DNA from 2 places in the Arthrobacter sp. BGA-UO-ETr-C19 genome. Region 2 is predicted to be linked to the other one. Evidence: riboswitches for the same ligand, from Rfam matches in the RefSeq annotation. Region 2 holds a riboswitch; the other holds the start of a gene.
What was found. A riboswitch is a leader RNA that binds a small molecule or an ion and turns the genes downstream of it on or off. The one in region 2 is predicted to bind cyclic di-AMP.
Positions count from the first base shown of each region.

Region 1 (4,381 bases), on a different contig from region 2:
CGCTACGAGGAGGTCCGGAGCTACTGGGACGTGGACGGTGAGGGCGCCGCGCAGCTCACCCCCAACCGCATCCGTGACGTCTGGCGCACCCTGCTCCCGCACGTAGACCGTAAAGTAGATGACGACTGGGGATGGGCGGCCGAACTCCTGGCGGCCCACGGACTCAAGCAGACCGTCCAGCTTGCCGGACTGCTCAGCGCCAACCGGATCACCGAGGTCCGCCGGGCCCTGGACCACCGCTACTCCCCCGGACCGGACCGCCTGCTGGATGACCTCCTGCTGTGGCAGTACGGCACCAAACACATCGACCTCACCGCCGAGGCGCCCGACGCCGTTCCCCACCCGCGGCGCGACAGCCTCCTGCGGCGGCTGAAGCAGATCGAGCGCTACCGCCAGACCAAGAAATAGAGTTTCATGAAGCCCGAACAGCTCCAGTCCGTCCGGGCCACCCTCCGTTCCCCGCGGCGCCTCAAGACCGAGGCCCTCGCCGGACTGGTGGTGGCCCTCGCCCTCATTCCCGAAGCCATCGCGTTCTCCGTGATCGCCGGTGTGGATCCCCGGATCGGACTGTTCGCCTCCTTCACCATGGCGGTCACCATCTCCTTCGTGGGCGGCCGGCCCGCCATGATCTCGGCCGCGACAGGCGCCGTCGCCCTCGTGATCGCGCCGCTGATGCGCAGCCACGGGCTGGACCACCTGATAGCTGCGGTAATCCTCGCCGGGGTATTCCAGATCCTGCTTGCCATGCTGGGAGTCACCCGGCTCATGCGCTTCATCCCGCGCTCGGTGATGGTGGGCTTCGTGAACGCGCTGGCCATCCTCGTGTTCATGGCCCAACTGCCGGAACTGATCGGGGTTCCGTGGCCCGTCTACCCGCTGGTCGCCGCCGGCCTGTTGATCGTCGTCGGCTTCCGCCGGATTACGACGGCGGTGCCGTCACCGTTGGTGGCCATCGTCCTCCTGACGGTCCTCGCTATAGGGGCCGGGATCGACGTCCCCACCGTCCAGGACAAGGGACAACTGCCGGAAAGCCTGCCCACACTGTTCATCCCTCAGGTGCCTCTGACGTGGGAAACCTTCCAGACCATCGCCCCGTTCTCGCTGTCCATGGCGCTCGTGGGGCTGCTGGAATCCCTGATGACGGCCAAACTGGTGGACGACATCACCGATACCCGCTCCAACAAGACCCGCGAATCCTGGGGACAGGGCGTGGCCAACATCGTCACCGGCTTCCTGGGCGGCATGGGCGGCTGCGCCGTGATCGGGCAGACCATGATCAACGTCAAGGGCTCCGGCGCCAGGAGCCGGGTGTCCACATTCCTCGCGGGCGTCTTCCTGCTGGTACTGGTGGTGACCCTGGGCGACATCGTGGGCCTGATCCCCATGGCGGCGCTGGTGGCGGTGATGATCTTCGTCTCGGCCATCACGTTCGACTGGCACTCTGTTGCACCGGCAACGCTTAGGCGGATGCCAAAATCGGAAACCGCAGTCATGCTGATCACCGTCGGCACGGTGGTGGTCACGCACAACCTGGCGATCGGCGTCGGGGTCGGGGTGCTGGCAGCGATGGCGATGTTCGCCCGCCGGGTTGCCCATTTCGCCACCGTGGAGCGGACGGAAGTAGAGCTCAACGGCCGGACGCTGGCCACCTACACCGTGGACGGCGAACTGTTCTTCGCCTCTTCCAACGACCTCTACACCCAGTTCAACTACGCCCGCGACGCCGAGCCGGACATCGACGGCGTGGTAATCGACCTGCACGCCTCGCACCTGTGGGATGCCTCAACCATCGCCGTGCTGGACGCGGTCACGGAGAAATACCGCAGGCACGGCCGCGAGGTGGAACTGATCGGCCTCAACTCGGCCAGCATCCAGATGCGGGAGCGGCTGGCCGGCAAGCTCAACGCCGCAGAGTGAGGTTCACCACAAAAATCAGACCCCGATCCCTTACCTGACGCGGGCCAATACGAAATGAACGACACGGCCCCGTTACCTTAATGTGACATTGAGCGAAGCCTCCCGTACCGTGAAAAACGTGCCTTTTCACCGACGAGGCACTCCCGCGCTGATTGCCTAACTCTGCCGCAGCCCGAGGAATCAATCGAAGACCCATGTCCGGCAGAGACGGGGAAACCACTTTTCGGCCTGCTTGCAGCGGGCCTTGGGGTGAAGCCGCGCAGTTCCTGACCACGCTCAGGACCGCGGCCGGGTGCCTCCCATCCGAATCCGACAGCTCACCTCGCAGGCATCGGGAGAGGCTTCTTCATGTCGTTCCGCTTTATTTCTGGCCGCCGTGCTGCGGCCGCCCGCTCCAATCCGTTCACCCGCATTGCCTCCGCAAACTCCGGCATCGGCCGCCAGGCAGCCGTGATCCTCGCCGCCTCCGGGCTGGCATTCACGGGCACCGTTGCGGCCAACGCCGGCGGCGCCGCCCCGGCCCAGCCGGCTCCGGCCGCCGCCCCCGAGGCTGCCAGCCAGGTGCAGGCTCCCCTGAACGCTGCCTCCGGCGTCAAGATCGAGTTTGAACGCACCGCGGTCACGTCGGCCCCGGCTCCCGTGGTGGCGGCACCCGTCGTCGAAAAGCCGGTGGTGAAGAAGGCCGCGGCACCTGCCGCCGCCCCCGTCGCTGCCGCCGCGCCCGCCAAGGCTGCAGCAGCACCCGCACCGAAGGTCACCGTCAAGGCTGCGGCACCCGCACCGAAGGTCACCGTCAAGGCTGCGGCAGGTGCCAACGCAACCATGCTCGCTTCGGCCTACGCCCAGATTGGCATCACGCAGGACTGCACCGCCATGGTGGAGAAGGCCCTCGGCGCCGCCGGCATCCACGTGGGCGACCTCGCCCCGATGCAGTTCCTGAGCCACGGCAAGGTAGTCTCCACCCCGCAGCCCGGCGACATGGTGGTGCAGTCCGGCCACGTGGCCATCTACGCCGGCGCCGGCAAGGTCATCAGCGGCGGCATGAACGGCATCAATGCCACCATGGCGCACCCGCTGTCCTGGCTCACTGCCACCGGCCCCGTCACGTTCGTGCGCGCAGCCTAGCAGAGCTGAAAAACCGCCGTGTTCCGCTGCCTTGGGGGCGGCGGAACGCGGCCACCCCCAAGGTGCTCCCACCTTTCTACAAGGACGGTGGAACACACTGGCTATGCCTGATGAAAGACCGCAGCCTCCGGCTGCGAGTCAGGATCGCCGGGTCCGGATTGTCCCCCATGCATTCCGGATCCGGTGCCTGCGGCTCAGCCCCTGACCGTGCGGTTCCGCCCCTGTGATTTCGCTTCATAGAGGGCGACGTCGGCGGCCGCGATCACCTCATCAACATCACTGGTTTTCGCGTTGTAGGTGGAAATGCCGTAGCTGACGGTCGGCATCCGCAGCAGCTCCGGGATGTGCTGCCCTGCCAGCCTCCTGCTGATTTCACCCGCAATGATTTCCGCGCTCTTGGGGCCTGCCCCGGGGAGCAGGAGGATGAACTCCTCGCCGCCGTAGCGTCCGGCAACGTCCGTTGACCGGACCGATGCGCTGCACGCCTCGGCGAACGCCCGCAGTGCAAGGTCGCCTGCCGCGTGGCCGAAGGTGTCGTTGACCGACTTGAAGTGGTCCAGGTCAGCGAGGATCAGCGAGCCCCCGCTGTTGGCGGCCTTGCTGCGTTCCAGCTCTTCGGCCGCCGCCTCCAGGAACGCGCCGCGGTTAAGGAGGCCGGTAAGCCCGTCCTGGGTGGCCACCGTCCGCAGTGCCCGTGTCTGCTGCTCGGTGCTCAGCCCCGCCATGCTGAAGGACACCACAACCAGCAGCACCATGGTGACCATGGTGGTCACCGCGGACCCGAAGTAGGTGGCAAATACGGCACCGTTTGGCCCCTGGATAAGGAACACGACCAGACGGCATAAGTAGAAGAAGGCCACGCCGCCGGCCGCGATGGCCATGGGGATCCGCACCCGGGAGTAACCGGGCTCAAGCCGCCACAGCTCGTGCGAAGCCAGGCCAATGAGCACAGCCATGGACGCCAGGAAGACGGCGCCGCCGGCCCACGTGTTGGATCCCGGGCTGTCGACGCCGGCAGCGGCGCCGGTGATGACCGGCAGCGCAACGGACATCCAGAGGTTGTACTTCAGGTTCCGGAGGGAACGCGCCCCGGCCCAGACCGCTGCCGCGCCGGACACCAGCAGGAAGTTGCCCAGCGGATTCGCCCAGACCTGCTGCGGCGTGCCGTTGAGGAGGAAGGACGCCGAGCCTGACAGGAACAGGAGCAGCGCGGCGCACCACCAGGCGCTGTAGGGCGAGCGGGTGCTGCGGAAAGTTGAAAAGTAGAACAGCAGCGCCAGAACCAGGGCCATCGCAGCGAAGGCAACCCGAAGTGTCGCCGTGTCTAGGATCATTCCGT
Region 1 covers NZ_JCAQPC010000021.1:36,380-40,760, reverse strand. The annotation lists gene AC57BR_RS13230 (GTP pyrophosphokinase) at 1-408, shown strand, start outside; gene AC57BR_RS13225 (SulP family inorganic anion transporter) at 415-1,917, shown strand; cyclic di-AMP (ydaO/yuaA leader) riboswitch at 2,097-2,262, shown strand; gene AC57BR_RS13220 (NlpC/P60 family protein) at 2,266-3,042, shown strand; gene AC57BR_RS13215 (GGDEF domain-containing protein) at 3,237-4,376, opposite strand.
Region 1: it holds a riboswitch for cyclic di-AMP, as region 2 does, so the genes downstream of both, AC57BR_RS13220 (NlpC/P60 family protein) here and AC57BR_RS03345 (aggregation-promoting factor C-terminal-like domain-containing protein) in region 2, are expected to answer to the same signal.

Region 2 (4,381 bases):
CAGCATGGTCAGCGGCGAGAAGCCGAAGACCCGGCCCACGAGGGCAGGAATCCACAGCGCCGCCGGGGGCTTGTCGACGGTGATCGCGTTTCCGGAGTCGAGGGAGCCGAACAGCAGCGCCGTCCAGTCCTTGGTGCCCGCCTGGATGGCGGCGGCGTAAAAGGAGTTGGCGTACCCCGTGGCTTCAAGGTTCCACAGGTACAGCACGGCGGTGAACGCCAGCAGCGCCGCCGCCGACGGCCGGATCCAGCTGGGCTGGTTTCCCAGCAGGAGCCGGGATGCCCTGCCGGTGCGGCGGATCCGCTCCGGGGTGACTTTGGGCTCACCAGGTGCGGCCGGCGCGGAGTGCGCGGCGTTCGCCGGCCCGGGCTCTTGCGGCTGGTCGGTCGTCCGGTGTGGGGGAGTGGCAGTGGTGCTCATGACTGTGCCATTTCTGTGGTCGGGGCGGATGCCTGCGGGAGGGATGGCTCGGAAACGGCAGGATCTGCGGAAGCGTTGGTGGGGGAAGCGGCAGGATCTGCGGAAGCGTTGGGGACTGGCCGCCGTCGGAAGACCCACAGCCGGAACAGCAGGAACTTCACCGCGGTGGCCGCGAGGTTCGCGGCGGTGACGGTTGCCAGCTCAAGCCAGCGGTCCGGCGTCGTGCCTCCCGGCAATGCGCCGCTGTGCACCAGGGCGAGCGCGCCGGACGTGAGGGCCAGCCCGATTCCGAAAACCAGCAGCCCTTCGAAGTGGTGCCGGGCAACATCGCCGTTGCCGGCGATGCCGAACGTGAAGCGCCGGTTCGCGGCGGTGTTGGCCACGGCCGTGGTGAGGAGGGCCAGCAGGTTGGCAAGCTGGGCGTCCATCAGGTTGCGGCAGAGGTAGAAGAGGACCAGGTACGCCAGGGTGGATGCCACGCCGATGGTGCCGAACCGCACCAGCTGGCCGAACAGGCTGCCGCCCGGACTTTGCTCCTGGCTGCGTGATGCGGCGGGGAGCGGGCCGCGGGCCAGGGCTGCGCGGAGTTCGGCGATCGGGATGCGGCCGGTGACCATGTCCTTGCTGAGCCGTGCCATGCCGCGGACATCGGCAAGGGCGGTCTGGACGATGTCCACGCTGGAGTTGGGGTCGTCGGTCCAGTCCACCGGCACCTCGTGGACCCGCAGGCCGCAGCGTTCGGCAAGGACCAGGAGCTCGGTGTCGAAGAACCAGGCGGTGTCCACGGTGTGCGGGACGATCTGCTGGGCGATGTCGGCCCGGATGGCCTTGAAACCGCACTGCGCATCGCTGAAGTGGGCGCCCATCAGGGACTGGAGCATGAAGTTGTAGCTGCGCGAGATGAATTCGCGCTTCGGCCCGCGGACCACCCGCGAGTTGCGGGTCAGCCGCGTGCCGATGGCCAGGTCCGAGTGGCCAGAGATGAGTGGTGCCAGGAGCGGACCCAGTGCGGCCAGGTCGGTGGAGAGGTCCACGTCCATGTAGGCCAGGACGGGTGACGGCGAGGCCAGCCAGACTTTGCGCAGGGCGTTGCCGCGGCCCTTCTCCTCGAGGTGTACCACGGTGACCTCACGGAGTTCCCGGGCCACCCGCTCGGCGGCCTTGAGCGTGCCGTCGGTGCTCGCGTTGTCCGCAACGGTGATGCGGAACGAGTGCGGGAACGTACCGCGCAGGTAGGCGTGCAGCCGGCGCAGGCACTCCTCCAGGTCGCGTTCTTCGTTGTAGACCGGGATGGTCACGTCCAGGACCGGGACCGCGGTGGCGGTGTCGATGGGCGACCGCCGCGCGTGCCTGATGAGGGTCTGCGCCGGGGCATGTCCGGCCGCACCGGCTCCCTGGAGCGCGTGCGGCTGGGTGAGCAGCGGTGCGTGCGGCTGGTTTCCGGAGGCCTGGTCAGTGATGGTCATGCATCAACAGTGGCGGCCCCTGTTATGAGGGTTTTAGGGCGAAGCTGTGCGGGGGCTGTGGAAGTGGCTTCTGCACCAAATTTGCCCAGCGCCGGAACTGCCGGGACGCCGAAGGGCTCCTGATCCTGGCGGATCAGGAGCCCTCAGGGCAGCCTAAAGACTCGGGGAAGCCCATAGAACTAGGTAGCAGCACAGGGCGTTCCCAGCCGTGGGAACGCCCTGTGCTGCTACTCAGTTGGGTTGGAGGTGCAGAAATGCTCGCCGTCAGCCGGTTCGGCCGCGGCAACCTGTCAGTACCAGTTGTGGGCCAGGTGCCAGTTCAGCGCGCCGCACGGGGAGTCGTAGCGCTCCTTGATGTAGTCCAGGCCCCAGTTGATCTGGGTGCGGTAGTTGGTGCGGTAGTCCGCCCCGGCGCTCGCCATCTTCTCGGCGGGCAGCGACTGGACGATGCCGTACGCGCCGCTGCTGGCGTTGGTGGCCGTGGTGCGCCATTCCGATTCCTTGGTCCAGAGCCGCTTCAGGCACTGCATCTGGTCTGCGGACCAGCCAAAGGAGCCAAGCTTGCTGGCCGCGTAGGCCTGAGCGCCGGCGGGATCGTTCAAGGCAACAGGGGCCGCGGCCTTGGCCCTGGCGGCGGCGGCAGCCTTGGCAGCGGCGGCCTTGGCAGCAGCAGCCTGGGTGGCGGCAGCCTGGGCCTTGGCAACTGCGGCGGCGTTGGCCGCGGCAGCATTCTTAGCAGCGGCTGCCTTGGCAGCGGCGGCTTTCGCGGCGGCAGTCTTGGCGGCGGCAGCCTTGGCAGCGGCAGCCTTCGTTGCCGCCGCAGCCGTGGCCGCGGACTCCTTGGCGGCCGACTGCGGAGCGATGGACGCCGCGGACGGGGCGGGGAGGGCGGAGATCAGCGTCTTGTCGAAGCTCAGCGTCTGCCCCGCGTCGGCGGTGGCCGCGGACGTCGCGGAGGCGGACGGCGTAGCCTGATCGGCCGCGTGGCCGGCGGCGCCGACACCAACGAGCACGGCGGCGGCGGTGGTCAGGACAGCTGCCCGGCGCCCGAAGGACGGAAGGCCTGCGGCGAAACGGCCAAATGCACTCTTAGGCTGGGCAGGCTCGGCGCGGTGACGGGAAATCTTGCTGTCGGACTGCTTGGAGGCGCGTTCAGGGCGCGCCTGAGTCTTAAATTCAGACATGGTGGATTGCCTCTCAACACCTGCGGAGTTAGCTGTCGGGTTCGGATGAGGTCATCCGGCCGCACGGAAAATTCACGTGTCGGCTTCACCCCAAGGGCTGATGCGGAAAGCCCGGGACTCTGGTTCCCCCGCCTCTGCCTGATCTAGCGGAATCCGGGAAGCGGCAGAGCTGGGCGTCAATCCGGACATGCGGTCCTAGTGGCGGCCGCACGCTATCGACGGTACAGGAGGCTTTTGATTAAGTCACATTTAGGTAACGGACATCACGACGCCGGCGCGGCGCCTTGCGTGGGCAGGCGGACGGCAAATTCCGTCCGGCCAGGCCGGGACGTGACCTCCACTGTGCCGCCGTGCGCCGCCACAATGGACTGCACGATGGACAGGCCCAGGCCGCTGGTTCCCTCGGCCGACGCGACCCCCGGTTCTCCCCGTGAAGCCGCGGTATGGAGGGCCGTTCCCGCGGTTCCGCTGCCGGCAGCAGAACCCGTAGCCGCTGCGGCTGCCGGCGCCAGGGACGACTGCACCGGCGTCGCCCGTGACGCGTCTGCGCGGGCGAAGCGCGCGAACACTTTGTCCACGAACTCAGGCGGGATGCCAGCGCCGTCGTCCGTGACCGTAATCACAGCGCTGCCGTCGGCCGACCGCATCACGCCGGTGGTCACCGTGGTGCCGGGCGGGGTGTGCTTGCGGGCATTGGAGAGCAGGTTCACCAGGACCTGGTGCAGCTGTGAGGCATCGCCCCGGACTGACACGGGTTCCTCCGGAAGATCGAGGTGCCACGCCCGGTCCGGCGCCATGACTTTTTCGTCGCTGACGGTCTCGATGACGAGCTGCGTGAGGTCGACGTCGCTGAGCTTGAGTGGCTGGCCCTCGTCGAGCCGGGCAAGCAGCAGAAGGTCCTCCACCAGGGCGGTCATGCGCTCCGACTGGCTCTGCACTCGTGCAAGGGACCGCTGGCCGTCCGGGGTGAACTTTTCGGTCATGCGCATCAGCTCGGTGTAACCGCGGATGGCGGTGAGCGGCGTCCGGAGCTCGTGGGAGGCATCCGCCACGAACTGCCGCACCTTCATTTCGCTTTCCTGCCGCGCTTCCAGCGCGTTGGAGACGTTGTCCAGCATCTGGTTCAGGGCGTGCCCCACGCTGCCCACTTCGGTTCCGGGATGGGCGTTCGACGGCGGGACACGGACGGCGAGTGCCACCTCACCGGCGTCCAGCGGCAGGCGCGACACCTGGGTGGCCACCTCGGAGAGCTGCTCCAGCGGTTTCATGGTGCGGCGGATGAGCACCGTCCCGGCCAGGCCGATCAGCACG
Region 2 covers NZ_JCAQPC010000008.1:60,510-64,890, reverse strand. The annotation lists gene AC57BR_RS03355 (glycosyltransferase family 39 protein) at 1-420, opposite strand, end outside; gene AC57BR_RS03350 (bifunctional glycosyltransferase family 2/GtrA family protein) at 417-1,886, opposite strand; gene AC57BR_RS03345 (aggregation-promoting factor C-terminal-like domain-containing protein) at 2,177-3,070, opposite strand; cyclic di-AMP (ydaO/yuaA leader) riboswitch at 3,076-3,239, opposite strand; gene AC57BR_RS03340 (sensor histidine kinase) at 3,334-4,381, opposite strand, start outside.